DNA from 4 places in the Orrella sp. 11846 genome. Region 1 is predicted to be linked to each of the others. Evidence: predicted binding sites of a transcription regulator. Region 1 holds the regulator's gene; each other region holds the start of a gene.
The links. The regulator LexA, encoded in region 1, represses DNA repair genes until DNA is damaged. The targets are predictions, from matches to a motif close to ACTGTATNNNNATACAGT.
Positions count from the first base shown of each region.

Region 1 (7,751 bases):
CAGTCGCTGCCAAGAGTGAGAAAGCAGCTGGTGAAGCCTTTGAGTCGGTTGAACCTGAGGATCTGATTAAGTTTGGATTGATTCCTGAGCTTGTCGGGCGTTTGCCTGTGATTGCGACCTTGCAAGAGTTGTCAGAAGACACCTTGGTGAGAGTCTTAACTGAGCCCAAGAATTCGCTGATTCGACAGTTCACAAAGCTGTTTGACATGGAAGATGTTGAACTGGAAATCACATCCGAAGCCTTACACGCGATTGCTCGCAAGGCAATTTTAAGAAAAACAGGTGCTCGTGGTTTGAGATCAATTCTTGAAAACGCGTTATTAGACACCATGTTTGAAATTCCCTCCTACGGGAATGTCTCCAAAGTGATTTTGGATGAAAACGTGATTACAGCCAATGCCAAACCAACATTGCTGTACAAAGATGACACAGTCAAGAAGGGTGACAAAAAGGCAGAAAAAGATCAGACCAATGATCATGCCGCAGCCTGAATGTACTGAATGTGCTGGCCTTTTACAGGTCAGCACTTGATATTCAGGAAATTGTCCCAATATCACTAACCATAGTTAGCGAAAGTCCCGATGCAGTGTGTTTCAGGGACGACAATGAAGAGGACAAATTATGTCAAGTCATTCCGTTTTACCGGCTGAGCGTATTACATTACCATTGCTCCCTTTGCGTGACGTGGTGGTGTTTCCGCACATGGTGATTCCATTGTTTGTGGGTCGGCCGCGCTCGATTCGTGCTCTCGAATCTGCCATGGCTGACAATAAAAATGTGATGCTAGCCGCTCAGAAGTCAGCCTCCAAAGATGATCCAGCGCCAGAAGATGTTTATGAGCTGGGAAGTTTAGCCACGATTCTCCAAATGCTGAAACTGCCTGATGGGACCGTTAAAGTCCTAGTGGAGGGCGTGCAGCGTGCCAAAATTCTGAGTATCTCGGATACCGATGAACATTTTTCTGCCGATGTGATGCCCTTAGAGCCTGTCGATGAGCAGGGTGCTGAGGTTGAGGCATTGCGACGTACGGTGGTGAATCAGTTTGAAACCTACGTCAAACTCAATAAGAAGATTCCACCCGAGGTACTAGGCTCATTGTCCAGTATCGAAAGTGCGTCACGATTGGCTGATTCGATTGCAGCGCATTTGCCTTTAAAGCTTGAGCAAAAGCAGAATCTGCTTGAGATCACCGATACCGTTAAGCGCCTAGAAGCTTTGTTGGGTCAGATTGAATCTGAAGTCGATATTCTTCAGGTCGAAAAGCGCATTCGTGGTCGCGTCAAAAAGCAGATGGAAAAAAGCCAGCGTGATTACTATCTGAATGAGCAAGTGAAAGCCATTCAGAAAGAACTCGGTGATGCTGAAGATGGGGCGGATATCGAAGAGCTTGAGCAGCGCATCGCAAAAGCTGGTTTATCAAAAGAAGCCCATAAAAAAGTCGATGCTGAAGTTAAAAAGCTCAAGATGATGTCGCCGATGTCGGCTGAAGCAACCGTGGTTCGCAATTACATCGATACCGTGGTGGATTTACCGTGGCGTAAAAAGAGCAAGATCAATCATTCGATTCAAACGGCAGAAACCGTCTTGGATGATGATCACTACGGCTTAGAGAAGGTCAAAGAACGCATTGTTGAGTACTTGGCTGTGCAGCAACGTGTTGATAAGGTGAAAGCGCCCATTCTTTGTTTGGTGGGACCACCTGGTGTGGGTAAAACCTCACTTGGTCAAAGTATTGCGCGGGCGACCAATCGTAAGTTTGTTCGCATGGCTTTAGGTGGCGTGCGTGATGAGGCTGAGATTCGCGGTCATCGTCGCACTTACATTGGTTCTATGCCAGGCAAGATTTTGCAGAACATGACTAAAGTGGGTGTAAGAAATCCGCTCTTCTTACTCGATGAAATCGATAAGTTAGGTATGGACTTCCGAGGTGATCCGGCTTCTGCTTTGTTGGAAGTGCTGGATCCCGAACAAAACCATACATTCCAAGACCACTACGTGGAAGTGGATTTCGATTTGTCAGATGTGATGTTTGTGGCAACGAGCAATACGCTGAATATCCCACCCGCTTTGCTGGATCGGATGGAAGTGATTCGTTTGGCTGGCTACACTGAAGACGAAAAGATTCACATTGCCAAAGAACATCTGCTGCCCAAGCTCATGAAAAACAATGGGCTTCGCGATGGTGAAATGACGATCAGTGATGATGCCTTGCGCGACATTATTCGTTATTACACGCAAGAAGCGGGTGTGCGAGGTCTAGAGCGTGAGATTAGCAAAGTCTGCCGTAAAGTGGTGAAGTCTTTGGTGAGCCTGGAACCTGAAAAAACGACTAAATCAAAATCACGCAAAGCAGCTGACAAAGTTGAGCACTGTGTTGAAGTGAATTCTGAAAACTTGGCTGACTTTTTAGGTGTGCGCCGTTATAGCTACGGTATGGCCGAAAAAGACAATCAGGTCGGACAGGTCACTGGTTTGGCATGGACTGAGGTTGGCGGTGATTTGCTGACCATTGAAGTCGCGGATATGCCAGGTAAAGGACAGATTCTCAGAACGGGTTCACTCGGTGATGTGATGAAGGAATCGGTGGAAGCTGCTCGTAGTGTCGTGCGTTCACGTGCAAACCGTCTTGGTATCTCCAATACTGTGTTTGAAAAACGTGATCTACACGTTCACGTTCCGGAAGGCGCAACACCCAAAGATGGGCCGTCTGCTGGTGGCGCAATCACGACAGCGATTGTTTCTGCGTTGACGGGCATCCCTGTCAAGGCTGATGTCGCAATGACTGGTGAGATCACGCTACGTGGTGAAGTACTGGCGATTGGTGGTTTGAAAGAAAAACTACTGGCTGCGCGTCGTGGCGGTATTAAGACCGTCCTGATTCCGCAGGAAAACGTCAAAGATTTGGCAGAGATTCCTGACAACATCAAGAACCATCTGGATATTGTGCCTGTAAAGTGGATTGATCAGGTTCTGGAAGTGGCTCTGGAGCGTATGCCAGAAGCCATTGAGGCTGAAGAGGCCACTCAACCCGCTGTGGTTGGTGGAAAATCAGACACAAGTCCAGCACCGCTGACAAAACATTAATCGGCAGGTGTTAAGAGCCCATGATTCAAAACATGGATTCGGTTCGGTTGGATAAATGGCTTTGGGCGGCGCGGTTTTTTAAATCGCGCTCCCTAGCCACAGAAGCCATTACGTTAGGACGAGTTCACGTCAACGACAGTCGTGTTAAGCCTGCGCACCCTGTTAAGCTGGGAGAGCGTGTTCGTGTTCAGCGAGGCCATGAACGACTCGAAGTACTTGTGCGAATGTTAAGTGATGTCAGGCGATCTGCACCTTTGGCGCAGTTGCTTTATGAGGAAACGCCGGAGAGTGTGACCTTGCGTCAAGAGGTTAGTGAAGCCCGTCGTCTTTACACGGAGCCAGCGCGTGCTATTCGGGGTGGTCGTCCGACTAAGCGAGAACGACGTCAGATTGAGCGTTTTACACGCGACGAATAAAACTTTTGAAAATACTCGCCACGTTTTCTTCAATCATTCAGAAAGTTTGTTGCTTTAATGAAGTGCTGTATTGCGGATTAGTCCGACCGCGATGCCTTCGAGCGCAAAGTCCTCATCTCCATGAGCTTCAATGGGTTCAAAATCTTCATTTTCAGGAAGCAGGATGATTTTATTTTTTGCTTTCTGTAGTCTTTTTACAGTGACCTCTTCACCGATTCTGGCAACGACAATACTGCCGTTTAGTGCGTCTTGTGTCTTACGGACAGCCAGTAAATCACCATCCATAATGCCAATGTTGCGCATACTCATCCCTTTAACAGTGAGCAAATAATCTGGCTTGCTCTTAAAGAGACTATGGGGCACCTGATATTCGTCGATGACGTTTTCTGTTGCGAGAATAGGGGAGCCAGCTGCGACACGACCTACTAGTGGTAGCTGAAAGCTATCTTCATTTGAAGATGTAGCTGTGGAAAGAGATACTTCGCTGGAGGCGGGTTCACGGTTTGACTGTAAGATTCGAATGCCACGCGATGCGCCTGTCTTGAGTTCAATGTAGCCTTTTTTAGCTAAAGCACGCAGATGGTCTTCGGCAGCATTGATTGAACGGAATCCAAGAATTTTGGCGAGTTCAGCGCGTGTGGGAGGAAAACCGTTTTTTTCAATCAAATCTTCAATGAGATTTAGAATTTCTGCTTGACGAGGAGTCAACGCGGTCGCCATAAGATCGCCTTTTTATCTGTATATATTTACAGTTAAAGATTATGCGGCAATTTATATGAAATGGCAAGTGTTAGGTGTCTGCGTGTTAGTTGTCTGCAAATGCCATTGTGACACTCGCAGACAGAATCAAAGTCTGTACGACTTATTGTGCTTTCAGAACTTGTGCAATTGCGTCTGAGACGATATCGATGTTGCGGCTATTTAAAGCAGCAACACAAATCCGACCCGTTGAGAGTGCGTAAATTGCATGTTCTTCGCGAAGTTGATCGACTTGATCGGCAGTTAAACCTGAGAATGAAAACATGCCATTCTGACGTAGTACAAAACTAAAGTCTTGATCGATGCCGTTTTCTGCTAGTTTTTCAACAAGGCTAGAGCGCATGAGTTTGATGCGTTCGCGCATTTGACCTAGCTCTTCGTCCCACATGGCGAATAGTTCGGGTGAGTTGAGCACTTCACCGACCACGGCAGCACCAAAAGTGGGTGGGTTGGAATAGTTCGTGCGAATCACGCGTTTCACTTGACTCAGGACGCGTTTGGCTTCCTGCTCGCTTTCGGTCAGGATGGTAAGGGCGCCGATACGCTCACCGTAGAGTGAGAAGGATTTTGAAAAAGAAGTGCTGACAAAGCAGTTCAGACCTTTTTCAACAAATAAGCGCACCGCATGAGCATCTTCTTGTAGACCTGTACCAAAACCTTGGTAGGCAATGTCCATAAAGGGGATTAGCTGCTTTTCTTTGCAAATGTCTGCAATCAGGGCCCACTGATCGGTGGTTGGGTCAACACCAGTCGGATTGTGGCAGCATGCATGCAAAATCACAATGGATTGATCAGGCAGTTCTCGCAATGCCTTCAACATGCCTTCAATGTCTAAACCTCGCGTGTTGGGATCGTAATAAGGATACTCAACGACCTCAAAACCTGCAGCTTCGAATAGGGCACGATGGTTCTCCCAGCTGGGATTACTGATCGCAACTTTCGCACCGGGCTTAAGTGTGGCCAGAAAATCTGCACCAATTTTTAGTGCGCCTGTTCCACCAATGGACTGGACGGTCACTGCGCATGATTGTGCCAATGCGGGGTGATCTGCGCCCAGCAAAAGCTTTTGAACGCCTTGATTCAGACTCGCTAAACCTTCGATGGGCAGATAGCCGTGGGCAAGTTGTGCTTGTACACGCGCCATTTCTACTTGATGCACGCAACGCAGCAACGGGATGCGTCCTTCGTCATCATAATAAACACCGACGCCCAGATTGATCTTGTTGGGGCGGGTGTCGGTATTGAATTGTTCTGTCAGACCCAAGATGGGGTCGCGGGGCGCAAGCGCCACTTGCGCAAATAAATTGCTCATGAAACTACCTTTGGCACCATTTGGTGCAGCTTTGGTTGGACTGTACGAATAGGTCAACCCCTCAGCATAAATGCTCGCGTAGGTCATTTGTTCAGAAAGAAGATTTTTTACACATTTTCTGTTCAAACTGGACGTTGCGCGTGTGTCTCGTCATAATGGAGAGTTGTTTACGCAAATGGGAATTTACCCAAGTGAAAGTCTAACATGGCGCAAGGTCACTTCGTAGAGTTTGCAGATAGTCCGTTTTCCTTGTTTCAACCGTATCCACCAGCGGGTGATCAACCCGAGGCGATTGAACGATTGTCAGAAGGTATTGAGGATGGTTTGATGTTTCAGACCTTGCTCGGTGTAACGGGGTCTGGAAAGACATATACCATGGCAAACGTCATTGCGAGAACAGGGCGTCCTGCCTTGGTGCTTGCACCCAATAAAACATTGGCAGCCCAGTTGTATGCTGAGATGCGCGAGTTTTTTCCACGCAATGCGGTCGAGTACTTCGTTTCGTACTATGACTACTATCAGCCAGAAGCGTATGTGCCTTCACGAGATCTTTTTATTGAAAAAGATTCTTCAGTCAATGAGCACATCGAGCAGATGCGATTGTCTGCAACGAAAAGCCTATTAGAGCGTCGCGACACGATTATCGTGGGCACCGTGTCCTGTATTTACGGGATTGGAAACCCATCTGATTACCATGCGATGGTACTAATCTTTCGGGTCGGTGATCGCATTCAGCGTAGTGAGATTCTGGCTCGGCTCGTGGCAATGCAGTACCAGCGTGATGACATTGAGTTCACGCGCGGTGTGTTTCGTGTACGGGGTGATGTGATCGATATCTTCCCGGCTGAAAGTGCAGAGCTTGCAGTCCGAGTGACGATGTTCGATGATGAGATCGAAACCCTGTCCTTGTTTGATCCATTGACCGGGCAGGTACGACAAAACGTGCCGCGGTTTACGGTTTATCCAGGTTCCCATTACGTGACGCCTAGGGCTACTGTGCTGCGTGCGATTGATACGATTAAAGAGGAGTTGAGTGAGCGATTGGATCAGCTCTACTCGAATAATGAAATTGCGTATGCGCAGCGTCTGGAGCAACGCACTCGCTTTGATCTGGAAATGTTGTCTGAATTGGGTTTTTGTAAAGGCATTGAAAACTATTCACGACACTTGTCTGGTGCGCAGCCTGGTGAGCCGCCACCGACGCTTATTGATTATTTGCCGCGCGATGCGCTGATGTTTATTGATGAAAGCCACGTCACTATGGGGCAGTTAGGTGGGATGTATCGTGGTGACCGTGCACGCAAAGAAACACTGGTGCAATACGGGTTTCGATTGCCATCAGCATTGGATAACCGACCTTTAAAGCTCGAAGAGTTTGAGCAACGCATGCGTCAGACCGTGTTTGTGTCGGCGACACCTGCGGCTTATGAGGAAACGCACTCTGATCAGGTTGTTGAGCAGGTTGTGCGTCCCACTGGTTTGGTGGATCCGATTGTCGAGGTGTTACCAGCTGTTACACAAGTTGATGACTTACTGGAGAAAGCCAAGCACTGCATCGCTCAGGGTCAGCGTGTTCTTGTCACAACACTGACCAAACGCATGTCTGAAGAGCTGACAGATTTTTTGATTGAGCAAGGCTTAAAGGTTCGTTATTTACACTCGGATATTGATACGGTAGAGCGTGTTGAAATTTTGCGGGACTTACGCTTAGGTGTTTTTGATGTTTTGGTTGGGATTAACTTGCTGCGAGAAGGGCTTGATATTCCTGAAGTGGCATTGGTTGCGATTCTGGATGCTGACAAAGAAGGTTTTTTGCGCTCAGAGCGCAGTTTGATTCAAACTATAGGGCGGGCTGCTAGAAACGTACAGGGTAGGGCCATTCTTTACGCAGATCGAATCACGGACTCCATGCGACGTGCAATGGAGGAGACTGATCGCAGACGTACAAAACAGATTGCTTTTAACGTCGAGCACGGTATTGAAGCGCGCAGTGTTCAGAAGGCCGTGAAAGAACTGATTGACGGCGTGGTCATGACAGTCGATACTGCAACTGATGAGACATGGATGCCTGAATATAAAGTTGAGGATCCAAAATCGGTCGCTAGGGCAATTAAACAGCTTGAGAAGCGAATGTTCGATCATGCCAAAAATCTGGAGTTTGAGCAGGCAGCTCAAACGCG
Region 1 covers NZ_JBMERD010000009.1:25,609-33,359, reverse strand. Annotated here, with positions in the region: gene clpX (ATP-dependent Clp protease ATP-binding subunit ClpX) at 1-491, shown strand, start outside; gene lon (endopeptidase La) at 622-3,084, shown strand; gene ACOI06_RS08980 (RNA-binding S4 domain-containing protein) at 3,105-3,500, shown strand; gene lexA (transcriptional repressor LexA) at 3,555-4,220, opposite strand; gene ACOI06_RS08970 (aromatic amino acid transaminase) at 4,363-5,571, opposite strand; gene uvrB (excinuclease ABC subunit UvrB) at 5,776-7,751, shown strand, end outside.

Region 2 (7,751 bases), on a different contig from region 1:
ACCTGATTCAAGCTGTCACTCATCAATCAAAGCCTTACGAAATGATTGATTTTTCACAGAATTACTTGAACAATCAGGGCGGTTAGCTCAGTGGTAGAGCACTGCCTTCACACGGCAGGGGTCACTGGTTCGAACCCAGTATCGCCCACCAAATTTAAAAGCCAGATCATGCATACGCAGGTCTGGCTTTTTCTATGAGCCCGCAAGCGATCAAAAAGCTTTTATATCAAAAGAACTAAAAAATCATTTCAGATCGCTGGACCATAAAGATGTGTCTGAACCTCTTGAATCAACTGATAAAAAGGCAAATCTCCAGCCGTAATTTCCACCACAATCTTATCCAACGAGGGTTGCTCAGGATCAAACCAGCGAATGTTATAGGACACCATTCCAGTTCCAAACAACGAGCTATATTCAGCCACACACTGAACAAGATTTTTCTGATCCGAAGGATGCGCAACAGCCTTTGACTTCTTGAGGTCAAGTAAGTACTTGGTTGGCACAAAAGAAGCAATCATTTCAGCCACTGTGCCATATTTTTTAATGATTTCTTCCGCAACTTGACTGCTATCGCAGGTCGGCAAAACAGGCGGTCCTTTTTTCCCAGTCTTCTCCAAATAAAAATCATAGCCATAGGGATAAAAAAAGATCGCAAGGATCACAAAAGCGATCATCCAAATAAATTTTCGGCGGCGTGAAGTTTTTGGAGATTTCTCAGAAACAGTCGGAGTTTCGTTTGTTGACATGGCTTTCCAGATAACAGACCAGAAAATCAGCACCTATTTCTACGACTGCTGCGTTTGGCGCTGAGAAGGTATGTGGGTAGTTTTTTATTTTGTAGTGTATCCATATTACTAAGCTTCCAACACAAGCGTACTCACACTCTCGGCAAATCACGCCAACGTGTCGTGTAGGCAGGTGACAATCTAGCCTGTTTCATTTCACTGCCGCGGCGTGTGCCTCTGGCTGCCAGAAACACCTGCCCAAGCCCTTTACGATGAATTTCATCTAAAGTACGCATCAGTGCCTCACTTTTAGGTGTTTCGACTGAATGCTCAAACAAACTCAATTGCTCGCCTGTATTTCGTTTTAAATCGTTCAGTAAAACACCGCCTTTTTTGTACTGAAACCCATCTTGCCAAATCGTTTTCAGCGCATCTTGAGCTGCTTGCGTCAAACGACGGGTATCACTCGTATACTCAAGTAATTCAACTGTGGCCCGACGACTGTAAAAACGATTGCCGGCGTGATGCGCACTGGTTCGAATAAACACGGACAGAACTTTTGCTTGTTGGTTCTCTTGACGCAGCTTAGCAGCGGCACGCTCCACGAATCGAGCCATTAGTTCATGCATATCGCTAATACGAGTCACCGCATCCGCAAATGAGCGTGAGCATAAAACCTGTTGCCTAGCTGGCGGCTCTTCTTCCAAAGCAAGACAAGCATGTCCGTTGAGTTCCAAAACCGTCCGTTTAACCACAACAGAAAAGCGTTTTCCAATCCAGTCTGGATTGGTGTCCGCCAGCTGTAATGCGGTCATCACCCCAAAACTCTCTAGTTGAGCTGACAGCTGCCGTCCTATACCCCAAACCTCACCAACAGGTACAAGCCCCATTAGTTTCCTTTGACGTGTTAGAGAGGTGAGATCGACGACACCACCTGTCGCCGGATAAGCCTTTGCAGCATGATTTGCGAGCTTAGCAAGCGTCTTTGTGGGCGCAATCCCGACACAGGTTGTGATACCCGTCCATTGATAAACTCGTCGCCTCACCTGTTGTCCAAAAGTTTCTAAAGACATGGACGCTTGCAGCCCTGTCAGATTCAAAAATGCCTCATCAATGGAATACACCTCCACATCGGGCACCAGTGATTCCAAAGTGTTCATAACTCGCTGAGACATGTCGCCATACAGCGCATAGTTCGATGAAAACACCACCACACCTTGGCGTTTTAGTTGAGCTTGTACTTGATAGTACGGCGTACCCATTTTGATACCTAACGCTTTGGCTTCAGCACTGCGTGCCACGATACAGCCATCATTATTGGAAAGCACAACAACGGGTTTCTCTCTCAAATCTGGACGAAACAACTTCTCGCAACTGGCATAAAAATTGTTGCAATCCACCAAAGCAAATACAGTGTCGTTCATTGCTGACTTAAACACGAAATCGATGAATGGTGTGTGTAACAATCCCGATGATTTCCAGATCGGCTTCTACTGTCACCACAATGGGTTGCATTTCAGCGTTTCTTGGATGTAAACGCAAAGGATCACCCAACTCAAGCTCTTTCACCGTAAATTCACCAAACAACCGGGCGATCACAATGTCACCGGTACGGGCTGTTAAGGCTCTGTCGACGATCAGCACATCACCTGGAAAAATACCGGCATCCACCATGCTCAACCCTTCAGCACGCACAAAAAACGTCGCAGCTGGATGCGTAATACAGTATTCATTCAAGTCCAAGGCCCGTTCGATATAGTCTTGTGCAGGCGATGGAAAACCTGCCGATACGGCACAAGAAAACAGCGGAATAGCGTTTGTTGTAGCTTCTGAAAGCGGCTTAGTAACTGGTTTGAAAAAAATACGCTGCACCATAACTCATCCCTCTTTAGATACTGTTTAAATATACAGTATTGGGAGGCAATAATCCTGATCACATTGAATTTTTCTAATGCATAATCGCAAGATCAAGCACTGAGATAGCGTTTTAGATGACGTTTTAGATGGATTTTAAATCTATTGCCAAAAGATAAAAACGAGGAAATTCAACAAGTGAACTACTCATCGCAAAGCAGCGAGCTTCCAACTATGCCCTACAAAACATCAATGGCGTGCTAAAGCAGACACCATCATTACTCACCTTTTTAATTCGATCTCAGTGCACAAGAGTCATTTTTTTTAAATTTAAACGCCTGAAATCTCATGATTGATTAGACTATCGAACACACAACCGATCGGATATGCAAACATATCAGTCACAATCACAAGGAACAATACTTTTAGGAGCGAGTCATGAAACGACCATTTTCTTCCCTGTGTGCCACGCTCATCTTGGCCACTTCTGTCTCGGGCGCAGCACTGGCTCAATCTGTTGAACCAGGTCTCTGGCGATACGCAACAAGCTTTGACATTGCAGGTTTACCGAACCTGAACGAGCAATTAGAAATGATGAAGAAACAAATGGCATCCCTTCCGCCTGAAATGCAGAAAATGATGCAAGACCAAATGCAAGCGATGGGTGTCAACTTCAAGGACATGTCCGCACAAGTTTGCATGACCCCTGAAGAAGCGTCGATGGACCATTTCGAAAACGGCTATTCTGATGAAGATTGCACGTTCAACAACATTCAGAAAACCAACAAAGTCTGGCGGGGTGACGTTAAGTGCACTGGTGAAGGTTTAAATGGATCCGGCACCTTTATGATGACGTTTCATAGCAAAAAGCACTTCACCTCAGAATTTGATTTAGATCAGACATCGGAAGGACCCGCCAATATCAAACTGGACGCAACTTTTGTCAGCTCTGACTGTGGCTCAGTCCCCACCACCGCATCGATTCTCAATCGTTGATTCAATGCGTCATATGACTTAGGGGTGTACAGCACGCCTCTAAGTCATCCCACATCTCATCTGATTAAAAAGCACTGCGTTAAAGCGCACTATGCCTCACTTGCAAAGCGGGCCATCACACGATCAAGCACTTCAGGGTTCACCATTCTAGGCGGCGTTTCTCCCCGACAAATCTGCAGCAATTGCTCTGCACCTAATCTAGCGACATTGTGTCTGGCTTCATGGGTCACGCCCGCCGTATGAAAACTGGCAAGCACATTGGGCAAGGTCAATAAAGGATGATCTTGAACAGGTGGTTCAGGATCCCAAACGTCTACACCAGCCGCACTTAAATGCCCTGAAACTAAAGCCTCATACAAAGCCTGCTCATCATGGATGCCACCACGCGCCGTGGAAATGAACACTGAGTTTGGTTTCATGGCTTGAAACAGTTCGGCATTAAACAAATACTCTGTTTCCTGGTTGCGAGGACAATGCACACTAATCACGTCACTTTCTGCAAGCAACTGCGCCAAAGGAACTCGCAACGCACCTCGCTGCTCAACTTGCGCATCCTCCAAATAAGGATCGGTTGCCAAAACACGTACACCAAACGCTTTCGCAAGCCGAGCAACACGTTGCCCAATCTCACCAATCCCAACTAGACCCAGCGTCTTGCCACGTAATTCACGCCCCATCAAAGACTCGCGGGATACTGCCACTCGCCGATCATACGTGCGTAGCACGTGATCGCTTTCACTGATTCGATGCAACAGTGTCAACATCATGCCCAAAGCATGTTCAGCCACCGAATCAGCGTTAGCACCCGATTGGTTGACCACCAAAACACCGGCATCCGTACAGGCTTGTACATCAATGGTGTCATAACCTGCCCCTGTACTTGAAACCACCTTAAGTCGTGGCCAAGATTTCAGCAGTTCCGGCGTAATATGCCAATGCAAAGGCGTCTCTCCACGAGAAGCCGTCGTATGGTACAGATCCGTGCGTGCCATCAAGGCAAGATTATCTTGCATGGGGCTATCGGTCTCAATAATGGACAGTTTCACACCAGGATGTGCCTGGATCATTTCATCAAAACAGGGATCGATCCAGCGATCCAGTCGGACAATTTGTAAAGTCATTTTTACAGTCACTTAGGCAAGTTTAATCATCAACTGATCACATATTTTACTGATGGGCGAACCATATACGAAACTCTGTTTGCACAAATTAAGAACATTCCTAAGCACTCACTGAAGACGTCGCAACTAAAGGTTCATGGTGTGTATTGACCGCTACTTTTAGCGTCTCAATGTCAGACAGGTTTTTGAGATAACCATTTTTACCCAGTCGCTTCAAAACACCATAACTTCGGAGCTTTTTCAGGACCATGTCGTTGGCATCCGCAAGGACAATTTTGCAATCTTTCTGTTGCGCAATTTTGACGACATCTTCCAAAGCTTGCAAAGCTGTATCATCCGCAAATGAGACACGAGAAAGATCCAGCACCCAAAGCTTGACACCGGATGGCAACCCATGTGCAGCACTCTCTAACATGCCAACGGCCGCAAAAAACAAGGGACCTTCAACACGTGACAACCGAAACGAAGCATCTTCTTCGATCGTGCGTACCCGAACGGATTGAGCCATACGGCGTAAGAACTGCAAAATCGCCAGAATGACACCGGCGTTGACTGCCACAACCAAGTCTACAAAGACTGTTAGCAAGAGCGTGACGACCAAAATGACACGATCGGCAGCAGGCGCACGCTTCAAGACTGTCCAGACCCGTGGAATTTCACTCATATTCCACGCCACGATAAAGAGCACGGCAGACAAACTTGCTAAGGGGACGTTATACGCCAAGGGCGCCAAAGCAACGATCACACCCACCAACAAGAGCGCATGGAAGATACCGGCAATGGGACTGTCTCCACCGTTACGAATATTGGTCGCAGTTCGCGCAATTGCACCGGTCGCGGCAAATCCACCAAAAAATGGCACCACAATATTGGCAATGCCCTGACCAATCAACTCTTGATTCGAACTGTGGCGTGTGTTGATCATCCGATCAGCAACCACAGCCGACAGTAATGACTCAATCGCCCCCAACATGGCGATCGTGAAAGCGGGTGCAATCAACAGAGTCACCTTATCAAAACTCAAAGCTGGCCACTCAAAGCTGGGTAAGCCCTGTGGAATACCACCAAATGCTGAACCAATCGTAGCAACCCCATCAAAACGAAAAATCGTCTGCAAGAGCGTCGCAATGATCAACACAATCAATGGCGCAGGGACGCGCTGCAACCAACGCACTTTAGGGGCTGCAATCAGAATAAACAGGCTAAACCCACCAATCAGCACTGTTGGCCAATGTGTGCTCCCTAGAGACTGTAGAGTTGACCAGAATTTCTGGTGAAACAATTCACCCGTAGGTTGTGGCAATCCTAAAAAGTAAGCCCATTGTCCTGTAAAAATAATAACCCCGATACCGGCCGTAAAGCCCATGATGACTGGCGCCGGAATAAACCGAATAACACCACCCATCCGCAAGAGCCCCATGGCCAGCAACATCAAACCAGCCAATAAGGTCGCAATCTGCAATCCATCAATGCCGTACTTTGCGGTAATCCCTGCCAGGACCGCGATGAAAGCACCAGTTGGCCCCGCAATCTGTACTCGGCTACCACCAAACAAAGTCACCAACAAACCAGCGATGATGCCTGTATAAATCCCTTGTTCCGGGCGCGCACCCGACGCAATCGCAAACGCCATGGATAACGGCAGCGCAACCACACCCACAACCAACCCTGCCACGACGTTTCGCGGCCAGTTTGAGAGTTTATACAGACCCGCTTTGCGTGCCTCGAGTAATGCAATCATCTTTTTTCCTGAGTTTTACTGATCTTGGTGATGTTTTTGACATGGAACTAAGCTTCACACGGATGTGTAACCGCTTTTTATCAAACCTCTTCATCTTATCGCCAAACCGTTTCAGTGTGTATCGGTTTCGCTTTCTCAGCCACTACGAGAGCTGTATTCGACAAACTTTGTGGTTTGTACTGATATATTCATTTAGAAGGACACTCAAGACCAAATGAATTCGTCTCAACCAACTCATGGTTGAATTGATCGTCCTCATCAGAACAACAATATTTTTGGAGCTGCTGTGAAACAAACCATCGTCTCTCTGAGTGCTGTTGAACAGCGCCAGAAAATCGCCCGCAAGGAAATCTCCCCTGTAGAACTCGTTCGGGCGCACATTGAACAAATTGAATCACTCAATCCCGGACTCAACGCAATTTGCGCGACAGATTTTGAACGCGCGATCGAAACGGCACGTACAGCGGAACAAAGTGTGATTATGGGGAAACCCCTTGGGCTTTTGCATGGTCTACCCATTGGCGTCAAAGATTTAACCGACACTGCAGGTCTTCTCACAACCTACGGAAACACCTCGTACACACAACATATTCCCAAACAGGACAATTCACTCATCACACGCTTAAAACTCGCAGGTGGAATCGTTCTCGCAAAAACCAACACGCCTGACATGGGTGCCGGCGCCAACACCCGCAATGAAGTATGGGGCGCCACAGGTAACCCATTTAACACCCAGCTTAACGCAGGTGGCTCATCCGGTGGTTCTGCCGCTGCACTCGCCACGGACATGGTTCCTTTGGCAACTGGCACTGATGTAGGTGGCTCCTTACGAATCCCAGCAGCACTCTGTGGTGTCGTAGGTATGCGACCTTCACCTGGTTTCATTGGTCAAGATCAACGCAAACTCGGTTGGGCCGTTCTCAACACCATCGGTCCAATGGCACGCGATGTCGCAGATACCGCCTTGTTTTTTGCAGCAAGCATGGGTGCCGATGCTGCCGATCCTCTCGTATTTCCTGCTGATCCTGCCACCGTCTGGCCACAACGGCGCGTCGAACTCTCTGCACTGAGAGTTGGATACACCGAAGACTTTGATTGTTGTCAGGTCGACCCCATGATTCGCCGCGTCTTTATGCAGCGTGTGCGCGCCATTGCCGATCACGTGCATGTCTGTGAACCAGTGACTTTTGATTTTCCTGATGCACATGAAACCTTTGATGTCTTGCGCGCCGAAGGATTCCTCGCACAAATGGGATCTGTCAGTGAAAACGATCTGGCCTCGCTAAGCCCCAATGTTCGAGCCAATCTCGAACT
Region 2 covers NZ_JBMERD010000003.1:249,541-257,291, reverse strand. Annotated here, with positions in the region: tRNA gene ACOI06_RS04155 (tRNA-Val) at 77-151, shown strand; gene ACOI06_RS04150 (hypothetical protein) at 249-746, opposite strand; gene umuC (translesion error-prone DNA polymerase V subunit UmuC) at 878-2,149, opposite strand; gene ACOI06_RS04140 (LexA family protein) at 2,157-2,600, opposite strand; gene ACOI06_RS04135 (DUF3617 domain-containing protein) at 3,018-3,575, shown strand; gene ACOI06_RS04130 (hydroxyacid dehydrogenase) at 3,665-4,696, opposite strand; gene ACOI06_RS04125 (SulP family inorganic anion transporter) at 4,797-6,437, opposite strand; gene ACOI06_RS04120 (amidase) at 6,724-7,751, shown strand, end outside.
Region 2: the regulator LexA is predicted to act here: its motif matches at 2,620-2,637, upstream of ACOI06_RS04140 (LexA family protein).

Region 3 (7,751 bases), on a different contig from region 1:
GCCAGCACCATTGACCAAGCAACCGATGTTGCCATCAAGTTGAATATAAGCAAGATCATGACGGCTGGCTTCAACTTCCAGTGGATCTTCTTCATGCAGGTCGCGATATTCAACAATTTCAGTCTGACGGAACAATGCGTTCGAGTCAAAATTGAACTTGGCATCCAATGCCACAATATCGCCACCGCCGGTCAGGATCAATGGGTTAATTTCTGCCAATGACGCATCTGTTTCGATATACGCCTGATAGAGACGACGGAACTGATCAGCCGCTTTATCAGCACTTGCTTCAGGCACACCAATGCCAATGGCCATCTCACGTGCTTCTTTCTCGCTGAAACCAACGGTTGGATCAACAAAAACCTTGAGAATTTTCTCAGGGGTGCTATTAGCAACCTCTTCGATATCCATACCACCTTCGCTAGATGCCATCACGCAAACACGTTGTGTGCCGCGATCAGTCACAATGCCGAGGTAGTATTCTTTCTTAATGTCTGCGCCTTCTTCGATCAGCAAACGACGCACTTTCTGACCTTCAGGTCCTGTTTGATGCGTCACCAATTGCATGCCGAGGATTTCACCAGCCATTTCACGGACTTCGTCCAAAGAGCGTGCGAGCTTAACGCCACCGCCTTTGCCACGTCCGCCTGCATGAATCTGAGCTTTCACCACCCAGACTGGACCGCCGAGTTTTTCAGCGGCAGAAACCGCTTCCTCAACGTCATAAACCGGAAATCCCTGGGGTACTGTCACGCCATATTTGCGCAGCAGCTCCTTACCTTGATGTTCGTGGATATTCATGTGTACCTTGTTCGGTCGTTAAATTTGAGACAGGGTTAAAAACAGATTTTAAATGTCTGGAGTGATCATGGATATCTTCCTGACTAACCAGCGCTTTGCCGAAATCTGTAACGGCTTTCGCCAGATCACTCCATTGAGAAGTGATCATGAGCAATCCGATTTGGCTGTCAATTTGCTTTCTTCAGTCAGCGGGACATACCAATCCGGGTGAAACTCCCGAACGATCGGACCATGCTGACTCAGCGCATGACAGCCATCAATTTGAAACGGGCGACGCCCAGCCGGTTGCACAGGTTTACGGGCCCGAGAACCCGCCCGACTTTGTATAGCTACGGTCGGTAAAAAACCTGCGAGCTCACTCACGTGCGTACAGCCAGCGACACGGCCAAACCGTTCTTTAACTGCACGTCTGAAACCTTTGACCAGATTCATGCCAACCAAATCACCATAGGCTGCTGCAATGCAGCTGCACTGTTTTCCATAAGGTGCTGCATCGTAGACCACTTGAGCAGCCACGATCTCAAAGGCTTCGTTAAAAGTAATTCGTACATGCATGTGATGCACAGCCCGACCTGCTTCATGCACTTCACCACTGCGCCGTGTGAAATCGTACGCTTTGGTGTCAATCAATTCTGCATCGATGTCCCATAGACCATCTTCGCGCTCAAAAGACTGGGCACGAATGGTTCGGTTATGCAAAGGGGTGCGGGGATAATCAGGGGTTGGTAAAGGCATCTCGCAACAAGCTTGGGTTCAGATATCCGTTCAGTATAGCGCGAACTTCTAATACCACAATGACAGACCTTACAGACTTACAAATTTCCGAAGTCCGCATGAAAGTTTTCAGAGTCATCCCAAGCGTCTGGACGCTGTCCTTCCAAAATCCTAATGACTAGATCGCTCCCAAATCCGCGCGACGCTAAAAATCGCGCCTGACGCGCGTACTCACGAGGCTCTTGTGGCAAGCCTGCTGCACCAAAACGCTTATACCAGACCTGATACGCACGCTCAAACTCTGTGTCTTTCAGGGCTTCTAGGCTTTCTTCAATCAGCGCCTGATCTACCCCGCGCTCACGCAAAGTCATTTCAATTCGACGTATGCCGTGCTTAACCTGATCCCGACGCGTGAGCGCTTGTGCAAAACGCGCATCCGACTGCCAGCCTTGATCCGCCAATTCTTGCAACACACGCTCAAGTTCAGATTCATCTGTAACATGAGATCGTAACTTACGGATTAGTTCTTGGCGGGAATGCTCACGCTGGCTCAACAATCGGACAGCGCGAGCTTTTAATGAAATGCGAGCTTTCATTCATCCTGCTTTGGCTTCTCAGGCTCGGCAACTGGGGGTTCACCTAGAGTCACCACCCCAAAATGCTCACGAACCTTGTTCTCGATCTCATGGGCAAGCAATGGGTTTTCGCGCAAATATTCACGAACATTGTCTTTACCCTGACCAATGCGAGTCCCACTGTAGCTATACCAAGAACCCGCTTTGTCGACAACACCGGCTTGAACACCCAAGTCAATAATTTCACCTTGACGTGAAATACCAGCACCATACATGATGTCAAACTCAGCTTGTTTGAATGGTGGTGCGACTTTATTTTTAACGACTTTGACACGCGTTTCGTTACCGATGATCTCATCGCCCTTTTTAATGGCACCAATGCGTCGGATATCCAAACGAACCGATGAGTAGAACTTCAGCGCATTTCCACCTGTCGTGGTTTCTGGGCTACCAAACATCACACCAATTTTCATACGAATCTGGTTAATAAAGATCACCATGCAATTCGTACGTTTAATGGTAGCAGTCAGCTTACGTAGCGCCTGACTCATTAAGCGCGCTTGAAGACCGGGTAAAGAGTCACCCATTTCACCTTCAATCTCTGCTTTGGGCACCAATGCAGCCACTGAGTCAATCACAATCAAATCCACCGACCCAGAACGTACCAAAGCATCGGTAATTTCTAGAGCCTGCTCACCCGTATCTGGCTGTGAAATCAGCAAATCGGTCAGATTCACACCCAAGCGAGATGCGTACTGCACATCCAAAGCATGCTCAGCATCTACAAACGCGCATACACCGTTGAGCTTTTGCATTTCGGCAATTGCTTGCAAGGCCAACGTTGTTTTCCCAGAAGATTCTGGTCCATAAATTTCAATCACGCGCCCCCGGGGCAGCCCACCGACGCCCAAAGCAATGTCCAGTCCAAGTGAGCCTGTGGAGACCACCTGAATGTCATGCTCCACCTCGTTATCACCGTAACGCATGATGGAACCCTTACCGAACTGCTTTTCAATTTGAGAAAGCGCCGCCGCCAGTGCTTTACTTTTTTCTGAATTCGCAACTGACTTCGTAGACTTATCGCTCATATAAAAATTCCCTTAACTGAACGTGAAACTAGAGAAACAGCAACATCACGCATGAGTCGATTTTTAACGACTGGTCGATTTGCCGCACAAGATATTCATCGTATCGCATGGTGAGTTAAACCTGCGAGATATCGTAATCATCTGCCAGATGATTTGTCATGTTTAATTATGACATCTCATATTACTGTATTTATGAACAGTATAGATAATTTATAACGTAACGCAACGAATAATTTCAGGAAAAACAGATTTGAACAAGAGAAATATGCGTATCAACACATCCTTGATTGTTTCAGTGTGTAGAATGGTGATTATCGCTAAATCCTTAGCAAGTATCGCCTGAATTCTGCGACCACACTGACTATTGGACCTGCATTGTGAGAATTCTGATTGTTGAAGATGACCATGCACTCGCAGATGCCCTAACGCAATCACTGAGACAACTGGGCTATGCAACCGATGCCGTCAATAATGGCATGACTGCGGATACTGTGTTGCGCACGCAACATTTCGATCTCTTAATCTTAGATCTCGGCCTACCAGGTCTTTCTGGCGTTGAAGTTCTGCAAAACTTACGCGCACACAACAACACACTCCCTGTCCTCATCCTAACGGCTTCAGATTCTGTAGAGCAGCGCGTACGCCTACTTGATGCTGGTGCAGATGACTTTATGTCCAAGCCATGCTCATCTCGAGAATTTGAAGCACGGGTTCGCGCCTTAATTCGGCGTACTTCAGGAACTGGAAACCCCTTGTTACGCTACGACACACTGACATTCGATCAAGTCGGGCGTACCGTGACAGTGAACAATCAACCACTACCACTATCAGCCCGTGAAATCAGTCTGCTCGAAATCTTTCTGATGCGCGTTGGACAAATCATCAATAAACATCAAATCGTCGACTTCTTATGCCAATGGGGTGAAGAAGTGACAGTTAATGCAGTTGAGGTTTACGTCTATCGATTACGTAAAAAACTCGAAAGTAGCGGCGTTCATATTGCCACAGTCCGTGGACTTGGCTATTGCTTACAAAAGCCTGACCCCCAAAACCACGCAAGTCCTCAACACGTCCCACCTCCAAACGACATCCATCAATAATTGAAATTCACATCGAAATCGCTTCGAGCAATCATGCTTGTTTTGCGGAGTGAAACACGCAATTACAGATATCTACCTGCTTGTTGTCCCTTATGGCAGACTGTCATGAATCGTTTAGGTAGAGAAACTCACTTAAGTGAGTGATTACTGATCGTCACTTCCATGCAACAGATTATTCAAACCTGTCAGCTTGGTGTCAGGTTAATCGCCTATGATGCCTGCTGATGTGTTTTGAATTTCAAAAGGCTGTCTTCTAAAACACAACACATCACAAATCTGGCACAGTTTCAAAAACAACAATTCAATGTGAGGAAGAGAATTCAAATCAGCGATCGCCCCATTCATGTAGAGTCAAACCAAGTGAGATGACGCTGGTTTATAGTCCCCCGCCGGATGGGACTGCTGCACCCTACCGGCTTTTTAGCCCCTTCATGCAAATGAAGGGGTTTTTTTTACGGAATGGCTAGCTATTTATCTCACGGATAAAAACAACCACTGGGAAGACTTCTGGTTGACACTTCGCCTGCTTGCACTAAACTTGTTCACTTTTTACTGAGCGAGTCAAACATATGTGGTTCAAAAATCTCAAAGTCTTCAGACTGGCCAATCACTGGACTAAACACTGGAGTGAGATCGACCAAGCGCTGGCCAGTCATCGCTTCACCCCTTCAGATTCTTTAAGTGCGGTTTCTCAAGGTTGGGTGCCTCCTCGAGAAGATGATGATCGCCTAGCGGTCAATATCAATGGCCAAATTCTGATGGCATTGCGGATTGAAAAAAAACTACTACCCGCAACCGTTGTCAATCAGGAGGTCAAAGAGCGCGCTCAAGTCCTAGAAGCAGAGCAAGGCTATCGCCCTGGTCGCAAGCAGTTGCGTGATCTCAAAGAAATGGTCATCGAGTCACTCATGCCGCGCGCCTTCAGTATTGCCCGTGATGTACGTGTCTGGATTGATCCGGTCAACCAATGGCTCGTCATTGATGCTGCCGCTAATGCACAGACCGAAGACGTTCTTTCAGCGTTAGGTAAGAGCCTACACCCCTACCCAGCTGAACCTTTACGTTTGGAGAAATCTAGTGCCCAGCTTATGACCGACTGGTCTATCAAGGCACAAGCTGACGAAGGCTTTACGATTGATGCAGATAGTCAGTGGCAATCTTCTGGCGATATTACAGGCGTTATTCGTTACGCCAAACATCATGTCGATTTACCGACCATCACGCAGCATGTTGAAAATGGCTATCAATGCACACGTTTGGCACTCACTTGGGAAGATCGGATCAGTTTTGTGTTGACCGAAGAATCGGACCTACGACGCATACAACCGCTCGATATTCTGGAAGAGCGTGCGCAAGCCGATGCCACACTCAATGAATCCGAACGTTTAGATGCAGACTTCACACTCATGACGCACGAATTACAAAACATGCTCAATGCTGTGATGCGTGCTCTCCAAGAGCAACGCGATTAAGTAGATCAACCCTAACCATTGAAGCAATTGGGCGACCTTGCAGTCGTCCAATGCTTTTAGGTAAAACAATTCTGAATCACAACCTACGTTTCTATCAACACTGAATAGGCTGCATCTGATGCTAGAAGATTTTGATATTTTCCCTCTAGAGTCCTTGGGTGCACAACTGACTCAAATTCGTCTTACCGCTAAGCCCAGTGTGTATGACGCACTCGGCGAGTTTTCAGTCACCATCATTCTAGTAGTGGGCCCGCCTGATCCTGGTCTCTTACCTGAGCTGATTCCTGAAGAAATCTTTGAGCGTGGCCACCCTATCCACGTCGGCGCATTAAGCTCTGACGATCCCACCCCATTGCACACGATGTTCGACCTAATCGAACTCATGAATGACGAAGAAATCGTAGTTTTCTTATGTGAAGATCAAAACACGTGGTTTCGCGCTACGAATCTGCTTGATCGCTAGATCTTGGGTCTGATGCTGTCGACGACTGATCCACTTGAGGCGGTACGTCTGATTCATCAATGTCAATGAGTGAAGGCTGATTGTCATTCATGACTCGAAACAGATCCCAGGCCACCAAAAACAACACGGCAATCAAAGGTCCTGCCACAAACCCACTTAAACCAAACAGGCTTAAACCACCTAAAGTCGACAACAGAACCAGATAGTCGGGCAAACGTGTATCTTTGCCAACCAAAATGGGTCTTAAAACATTGTCGACTAGGCTGATCACCAACAAGCCGTACAGTCCAAGAACGACACCCTTGTAAATATCACCCGTTGCCAAACAGTAAACTGCAACTGGGCCCCAGACCAAACCAGCCCCTACCGCAGGCAATAACGATAAGACCGCCATCACGGCACCCCACAACGTCGGTTGTGGAATGTTCAGCACCCAAAAAATCAGCCCACCCAAAATACCCTGGCAAACAGCCACAGCAACGTTGCCCTTAATGGTGGCACGTACAACCGTCGCCACCCGACTCATAAACCTTGTTTTATGTGTGCTACTCAAAGGAATCGCATCAGTAATCAGATTTGAGAGCTTCTCACCATCCCGCAGCAAAAAGAACATCAGATACAACATAATGCCCAGTTCAATGACGAACATAAATGTGTTTTGTCCAAGATTAAAAGCTTGATTACCGATAAGCTGCACAGCCTGCTTGGCAAATTGCGAAATATTGTCTTTCATTGCCTCTAGATTCGAAAACCCCATGTGGTCAAGCCAGCGATGCACTGTCGGTGGCACCCCATTGAGAATTTTTTCATATAGATGTCCAGCATCAAACGACCCACTTTGAATGCTTTGATAAAGAACATAAAGCTCGGAAACCACTGACTGCGTAATGAATGTAATCGGCAACAAAACGACCAGTATCGCAAGCAATAGCGTCAGCAAGGCGTTGACAGTGGGATAACGTGGCAGACGTTTTGTGAGACGCTTTTGAATCGGAAAAAACAAAATGGCCAAGACAACGGCCCAGAAAATACCCGTTGCAAAAGGCATCACCATCCACACAAACACTAGTGAGATAATGACCAAAAGAATCAAAAAGAAACGAACTTGCAAGATTTCAGACTTCACTGAGCCCACCCAGATTCAAAGAGATGCGATGTCTTCGCGCACTGTTGTGACTATACACAAGCTAGAAGCTGATTGTGCCGACAAATTGTTTCATCAGTTGTATTTGAGAACTATTTGTTATATAATTTTATATATTAAGAAAATACTAATCAGGAGCTTCCGTATGCAAATCAGATGCCCGCACTGTCAAAAAACAAATCGAGCACCAACCAACCGTCTGCATGAAAACCCACAATGCGGAGCTTGTCAGCAACCCATACTGGGTCAGGTAATTGAACTCAATGGCGCATCATTGCAAGAAGTTGTCACAACAAACGCTCTGCCCATGATTGTTGATTTCTGGGCACCTTGGTGTGGTCCGTGTCGGATGTTTGCACCGACCTTTGAAGCAGCCGCAAAAGAATATGGTGGG
Region 3 covers NZ_JBMERD010000006.1:165,041-172,791, forward strand. Annotated here, with positions in the region: gene sucC (ADP-forming succinate--CoA ligase subunit beta) at 1-801, opposite strand, end outside; gene ACOI06_RS06965 (DUF2889 domain-containing protein) at 946-1,536, opposite strand; gene recX (recombination regulator RecX) at 1,614-2,111, opposite strand; gene recA (recombinase RecA) at 2,108-3,178, opposite strand; gene ACOI06_RS06980 (response regulator transcription factor) at 3,556-4,278, shown strand; gene ACOI06_RS06985 (recombination-associated protein RdgC) at 4,848-5,750, shown strand; gene ACOI06_RS06990 (hypothetical protein) at 5,869-6,213, shown strand; gene ACOI06_RS06995 (AI-2E family transporter) at 6,191-7,339, opposite strand; gene trxC (thioredoxin TrxC) at 7,503-7,751, shown strand, end outside.
Region 3: the regulator LexA is predicted to act here: its motif matches at 3,362-3,379, upstream of recA (recombinase RecA).

Region 4 (7,751 bases), on a different contig from region 1:
ACCCCTGGGGGAGGACAAGTCTTACGAAGACCGTGAATCCCGTCTGTCTAGTAAAAGCGGGGTAAAATTGACGGCTTTTCTATGGGGACAGGTCTGGTTTCAAGGTCCCGTTTCAGATCCTGATTAGAAGGAGTGGCTCGTGCCCATCTATGCTTACCGTTGCGCATCTTGCGGACATGAAAAAGATGTTTTACAGAAGATGTCAGATCCTATCCTGATTGATTGTCCATCCTGTGGTCAGTCCACGTTTGAGAAACAAGTGACTGCAGCAGGTTTTCAATTAAAAGGGACTGGTTGGTATGTGACCGATTTTCGTGGTGGTTCTGGAAGCTCGGGTGGCTCTGCAGGGTCGTCTGAAGGCGCAGCCGCGAGCACATCGTCTGATACATCGAGCAGTGCCTCTGTAGGTTCTGCATCGAGCACAACGGATGCTTGATTCAGTGGCTGGATGTGCCATGACTTCTCTCATGAACGACTCACCGAAATATTGCCATGCGTGCATTTAAAAATTATCTCATAGCTGGATTTCTGATCTGGGCACCTTTGATCATTTCGGTCTGGGTCGTCGTGACGCTGGTTGCGATGTTCGAAGAGTTGTTGCCTGAATCATTGTCTGCAAAAGCCCTATTCGGTGTGGATGTGCCGGGTATGCGGTTTTTAATTGTGTTGGTGGTGTTGTTGCTCACCGGTGCATTGACGGCCAATTTCATTGGTCAAGCGATTTTGAATCGATGGGAGCGTTTGCTTGGACGTATCCCGCTGGTGCGATCGATTTACAATTCGGTTAAACAGGTGGGTGACACGGTGTTGGCACCCAATGGCGAGGCCTTTCGTCAGGCCGTTTTAGTTGAGTTCCCGCGCCAAGGGGCATGGACGATTGCGTTTGTGACGGGTGCACCCAGCGGTGAAACGAAGCAACATTTGCAAGCTGATTACGTCAATGTGTACGTTCCCACGACACCGAACCCGACTTCAGGTTATTTTTTAATGGTGCCTAGATCCGACATCGTGGAGCTCAAAATGAGCGTGGATGCCGCACTTAAACATATTGTTTCGATGGGTGTGGTCGCACCGCCCCCATCTATCCCTCAGGAGTAGTACCGAATGCGTACTTGTTATACCGGTCAGATTGATACGTCCCATCTTGGGCAAACCGTTACTTTATATGGGTGGGTGAACCGCCGTCGAGATCATGGTGGTGTGATCTTTATTGATATGCGTGATCGTGAAGGTCTGGCGCAAATTGTTTTTGATCCTGAGAATGCGCAATCTTTTGAAATTGCTGAGCGCTTGCGCAATGAATATTGCATCAAAATCACAGGCTTGGTGCGTGACCGTCCTGAAGGAACCGTGAACCCAGATCTGGCATCCGGGGCCGTAGAAGTGCTGTGCCAAGAAATTGAAATTCTGAATGCGTCAGTGACCCCACCGTTTCAGCTCGATGATGACAACTTGTCAGAAACAACACGTTTGACGCACCGCGTGATTGATCTGCGTCGCACTGAAATGCAAAACAATTTGATGCTGCGCTATCGAGTGACGATGGCCGTGCGTCAGTTTTTAGATAAGCTCGGATTTATCGACATTGAGACCCCTGTACTCACTAAAAGTACGCCTGAAGGCGCACGGGATTATTTGGTGCCATCGCGTGTGAATCCGGGTGAGTTTTTTGCATTGCCTCAGTCACCCCAGCTCTTTAAGCAAATGCTGATGGTGTCGGGTTTTGACCGTTATTATCAGATCACCAAGTGCTTCCGTGATGAAGACTTGCGCGCTGACCGTCAGCCTGAATTTACACAGATTGACTGCGAAATGTCCTTTTTGAATGAAGAGGAAATTCGCGAAATCTTTGAGAACATGATTCGTCAAGTTTTCAAGGACGTCAAGCAAGTTGATCTCGATGCCACGTTCCCTTGCATGCCCTATGCTGAGGCGATGGCACGCTTTGGTTCAGACAAACCTGATTTACGTGTGAAGCTTGAGTTCACCGATTTGTCCGATGTGATGAAAGACGTTGAGTTCAAGGTGTTCTCACAGCCTGCCCAGTCTGATTCAGGTCGTGTGGTGGCCTTACGCGTCCCGGGTGGTGCTGAACTGTCCCGAGGTGAAATTGATGCTTACACGCAATATGTAGGCATTTACGGTGCGCGTGGCTTAGCGTGGATCAAAGTCAACGATTTGTCGAAAGGTCGTGAGGGCCTACAGTCTCCCATCGTTAAAAACTTGCACGATCAGGCCCTTGAGCAAATGATTGAGCTCACAGGCGCACAAGATGGTGACATCCTCTTTTTTGGTGCAGATCGTGCCAAAGTGGTCAACGATGCCATGGGTGCTTTGCGTGTCAAGATCGGACACAGTGAGTTTGGACGTCAGAAGGGCCTCTTCGAAGAAGGTTGGAAGGCGCTTTGGATCGTTGATTTCCCCATGTTTGAATATGATGAAGAAGCTGGTCGTCATGTGGCTGCTCACCATCCGTTTACCAGCCCCAAAGATGGTCACGAAGACTATCTAACCAGCGATCCGTCTAAAGCGTTGGCCAAAGCCTATGACATGGTCATTAATGGTTGGGAAGTGGGTGGTGGTTCGGTTCGTATTTATCAAGAAGCGGTTCAGAGCAAAGTGTTCCGTGCCCTTAAAATCGATGAAGAGCAAGCGCGTAACAAGTTTGGTTTCTTGCTGGATGCTTTGCGCTACGGTGCGCCCCCACACGGTGGGATTGCATTTGGTTTAGACCGTTTAGTGACTTTGATGTGCGGTGCGGACTCCATCCGTGATGTGATCGCTTTCCCCAAAACCCAGCGTGCACAGTGCTTGCTGACACAGGCGCCATCCCCCGTGGATGAGAAGCAGCTCAAAGAGTTGCATATTCGTCTGAGAACGCCTGCTGTGACACCTGGTCAAACGGCGTAAATAGACAAATGGCACAGCTTCGGGTCGTGAGTTACAACATCCATAAAGGTCGCTCAATGAGCGGCAAGGATGCGCTGCACGACCTGCGGCTAGGTTTGCATAATTTACAACCCGATATTCTCTTTTTACAAGAGGTACAAGGGCGTAATGAAGATCAGGCCACGCTCGACGCACAGCATCAGTCTTTAGCCGCTGCGCTTCAAATGGACGTGGTGTACGGCTGTAACGCCATTCGTCAGACAACTGATCATGGCAATGCGCTGTTGTCGCGTTTTCCGGTCCTGCGTTCAGAGAACATTGATGTCTCTGATCATCAGCTTGAGCAACGTGGTTTGTTGCATGTCGTGCTCGATGTGAAAGGCCAAGAAGTGCATTGTTTTGTGGTGCACTTAGGGCTTTTAGGTGGCAGCCGAGTGCGTCAGGTTGAGGCGATGACCGCGCGGATTCGTCAGGTCGTCCCTGATGATGAACCTTTACTGATCGCTGGTGATTTTAATGACTGGCGTGATGAGTTAGCCCCGTTGTTTGTACAAAAGCTAGGTATGTATGAGGTTTTTGCGACAGCCAGTCGAGCCGCTGGTGACATGCCGCGTTTGCGCGACTCTGTGCGTCAAATTCGCCAAGTCCTCAGTGGCGAGCAGCGTTTGAGTCAGTGGAGTCAGACGCGTGATGGTCGTGAGAATCAGCTGGCGATGGGTGGCGCACAAATTATGCGCAGACCACCTAGAACGTTTCCGGCGAAGTTTCCGATGTTTCGGTTGGACCGCATTTATCAGCGTGGTTTTGCGGTGCATCGTGCGCAGGTATTGCGCGGACGACCGTGGACCATTTTGTCAGATCACGCCCCCATTCTGGCCGACATGGAGTTGTGCTGAATGACGGCTCAGACTAAGCTGCAAGCGACCGTGGTTGCAGCTTTTTATAATGATTTCGAGGTGCTCAGACTATTGATGCGAGCGCTCAATGCGCAGGCAGATGGGTGTTTTGAGCTCATCATTGCTGACGACGGTTCACGCGCAGAAGTCATCGACGCGATCACCGCCATTAAAGGGACGTTTGATTATCCGGTGCGACATCTTTGGCAAGAAGATGCGGGCTTTTTAAAAACCCAAATCATGAATGAAGCGGTGCGCCAAGCTCGAGGTCAGACACTGATTTTTGTGGACGCAGATTGTGTGGTTCAGGATGGGTTTGTGCAGGACCATTTGCGTTGTGCGGGCCCGGGCGTCATACAAACCGGTCGACGAATTGATGTGTTTCGGGAAGCGACCAAACATTTGGATTGTTCACAAGCATCGCGGATTGTGAAGCGCAACTTTTGGACGTTGTTGTGGTGGACATTGCGGGGTAAAGCGCGCAATTTGGAAAAAGCGATTCGTTTGCCACAATGGTTTCGTAACCGATTTCAAGGTCGAACTTGGGGCGTGCTTGGCTGTAATTTTTCAGTACAGCGTGAGGAGCTCCTAGCCGTGAATGGGTTTGATGAACGCCACGGGGTGCAGTGGGGCGCAGAAGATTCGGATATCGAACGACGTTTGCGCAAGACAGGCGCCAAGGTTTTGAATTTGCGCTATGCCGCCTCGATGGTTCACTTTGACGGGCAGTATTTCAAACGTGGCCCATCGGAAGATGCCCGCAACCGCTGGAAGTTATACCTGCAGGCCGAGCAGGAAGATCGAGTTTGGACACCCGATGGCATCCTGAAAGAAGATCGGGATGATGCGTCTGTAACCGCCCAATTACAGGCTTGGCGACAGACGGCTCAGGATCGATAAATCGTCAGATCAGGTTTTGTCTTGTTGACGAACATGGTTGGTGGTGACTTCCAGCACCAATCGCCCTTCGGATGTGATCAGTTTGGTACTAATCACAGCGGTCAAACGGCCTTGATGCACGACGTCAGAATAGGCTGTGATTGCATCGCCTTGTCCCGGACTGACATAAGCCGCTGTAATGCCAGATAAATTCCAATTTTCAGGTAAGGACGCATTGGCACTTGCCATGGCGAGTGCCAGACTGATACCACCTTGTAGATGCCCCACACGATTGCCTACATGGGGGCCGTTGTCCATTTCAGCTCGGGCCGCGCCATCGAGCGTTTGTGTGCGAATGTTTAGAAAGGCGTCTAGAAACGGGGTGTTGTTGTCTGTGTAGGCCGTCAGTGCGTTTTGTGCACGGGTATAAATTTCTTTTTCGTGTGCTTCTAAGGTTGTGGGATCAGGCAACTCAAGTGACTCAGGTGGACGTCGATTAATCCATGGAACTGGGTGCAGAATGCGCCCGCCCGGGGCGGGTAATACCATGAAGGTACCTGTGCCAAAGGCAACAAGTTGATCATTGCAATGAATTTCAAACTTGGCAAGTCCCAATCGGCCTTGGGCGTTTTCTGAATAACCCAGAAGCTCACCGCGAGCGACGAGATCTCCATTTAAAGAGGCATTGGTGAGCTGAACATGTAGATTCACAGTGGCTAAACGTTGCGCAGGATCCTCGGCGGTGCGAATCGCAGATGCGGCCGCAAAATCAGCTGCAATTGCCAAGCAAATTGGTGAAAGATGTCCGTTTTTGTCTTTGAGATGCGGTCCATCGGGAATGGTGACGCGGGCACGGCCATCGTAGACATCTTCAAAAATCATACCCATAAAATTGCCACAAAAATGGTAGCCCGGTGTGCGGTCGAGGACGATCGAGCGCAAAACGTGTTCTTGAATGAATGCTTTTGAGTTCAAAGTTGTTCAGCCCTTTTGATGAATCATGTCACTGAGCGTAAAGACAGAAATCAGTTACGATTATGACAGCGTGAGGTCTTGCTTCGGATGGCATGACGCACGGTCTTCAATATACACGCGCGCCTCACTGTGATGGAGATGAAACTTGTCTGACCAGCATGTCCTTGCGAGACGCATTGCGCATCTGGATATGGATGCATTCTTTGCGTCTGTTGAATTATTGCACTACCCACATTTACGGGGTCAAGCAGTTGTTGTGGGCGGACGATCTGTCGATGCACCACAACAAGATGCACAAGGACAATGGACGGCGTTACGTTTAGCGCAGTATACGGGTCGAGGCGTGGTGACGACATCGACGTATGAGGCACGGGCATTGGGCGTGTTTTCAGGGATGAGTCTGATGCGCAGTGCACGGCTGGCGCCCGATGCGATCTTGTTGCCAGCTCAGTTTGATGCCTATCGCCGTTATTCTGCCTTGTTTAAAAATGCGGTGCGTGCCATTGCGCCCGATGTGGAAGATCGTGGCATTGATGAGATTTATATTGATCTGACCGATGTGCCTGGTGAAACACGCGAATTAGCCATGCGAATTAAAGCGGCTGTTCACGAAGCGACGGGGCTAAGTTGCTCGATGGCGATTGCGCCCAATAAGTTACTCGCAAAAATCGGATCTGATTTAGATAAACCCGATGGTTTAACGCTCCTCGATATGGACAGTGTGCGTGAACGTATTTGGCCATTGGCGGTTAGTGCAATTAATGGGGTAGGTCCCAAAGCCACACAGCGTTTAAAAGACAACCAGATCGAAACCATTGCCGAACTTGCGCAGACACCACTTGCATCCTTAATTGCGCTTTTTGGATCGAATACAGGGCATTGGATGCACCGGGTTTCGCACGGACTGGATGATCGACCGGTCGTCACGCACAGTGCTCCTAAATCGCTGAGTCGGGAAACGACGTTTGCGCGAGATATGGATGTACGCCAGGACCGTCAGGCCTTAACTCAGTCGCTGGAGTCTTTGTGTGAACGTTTGGCACAAGACCTTTTACGTAAACAAGTGATGACGCAAACTATCGGTATCAAAGTGCGTTTTGCGGACTTTAGAACAGTCACCCGTGATGTGACTGTCGGTCGGGCCACAGACGAGGTTGAGACGATCGTGCGCATGGCACGTGAGTGCTTACGTCGAATTGAGTGGACAGGTCGACTACGACTGTTAGGCGTTAAAGCGTCTAGTTTGGTGGACAACGCACCGGATTCGCCCCGTCAGGCAGCTTTACCTTTTGATTTTGATATTTAAGCGTTGTTGTTTTGCGGATTCACCAATCGATTGATCACCCATTGGGCAGCTTCTTCGTTGCCGCTCGGATGTACGGGTGTGGGTGGTGCTTCTGAAAGCAATGTGTCCAGTAATGAACTCAATGGCTGGGTTTCATAAGACAAAGCCCGTCCGTGCTGCTGCAACCATGTGATCAGTGCTTGTGATTCGGGCCAGTCATCGCGTGCTAGATAAATCACGGGTTTGCCTGCGCAAGCTGATTCGGCAAAAAGGCCATAACCTGGTTTGGTGATCACCAAGTCGCATTGTTGGAAAGTTTGCGTAAAAGACAGCCCCAACTGGCTGGCACTCACGGCATTTGGATGCTGATCGACTTGACTGGGTGTCACGATGTATTGGATAGGCTTGTTCAGGCAGTGAGTTGGCCAGTCTGCCATTGAATAGCTGGTTGGAATGCCACCCAAACTGGCTAGAACAGACCAGTGTGATCTGTCTCGTTTTGAGACTTGAGTGATTGCAGCTTGCTGACAAATGGGTCCGATGCTGTGTAAGTTCGGCAGGCGAGGCATGTGCATACTAGGTTCTGGTGCGAGAAACGCTTGAGCACTGGCGTACGCATCGTGCATTTGGGTCAGAATCTGCTCAAATGTCTGTGAGCTGACTTGGGCTATTTGGAGTGCCTTGGGATCGGCTTGCACGAGTTGTTCCAAAATGATGGCCCAATGTAGAGAGCAAAGTGCGAGTGATGGAATGCCTGCGGCACGAGCGCCTGCCAGCGTGAGGTATGGAATGTCGGCAAGGACCCAATCCACTTGTTGGGTCACGAG
Region 4 covers NZ_JBMERD010000011.1:37,349-45,099, reverse strand. Annotated here, with positions in the region: gene ACOI06_RS10225 (N-acyl-D-amino-acid deacylase family protein) at 1-36, shown strand, start outside; gene ACOI06_RS10220 (FmdB family zinc ribbon protein) at 140-436, shown strand; gene ACOI06_RS10215 (DUF502 domain-containing protein) at 493-1,098, shown strand; gene aspS (aspartate--tRNA ligase) at 1,105-2,910, shown strand; gene ACOI06_RS10205 (endonuclease/exonuclease/phosphatase family protein) at 2,919-3,785, shown strand; gene ACOI06_RS10200 (glycosyltransferase) at 3,786-4,685, shown strand; gene ACOI06_RS10195 (acyl-CoA thioesterase domain-containing protein) at 4,695-5,552, opposite strand; gene dinB (DNA polymerase IV) at 5,785-6,945, shown strand; gene ACOI06_RS10185 (hypothetical protein) at 6,942-7,751, opposite strand, start outside.
Region 4: the regulator LexA is predicted to act here: its motif matches at 5,670-5,687, upstream of dinB (DNA polymerase IV).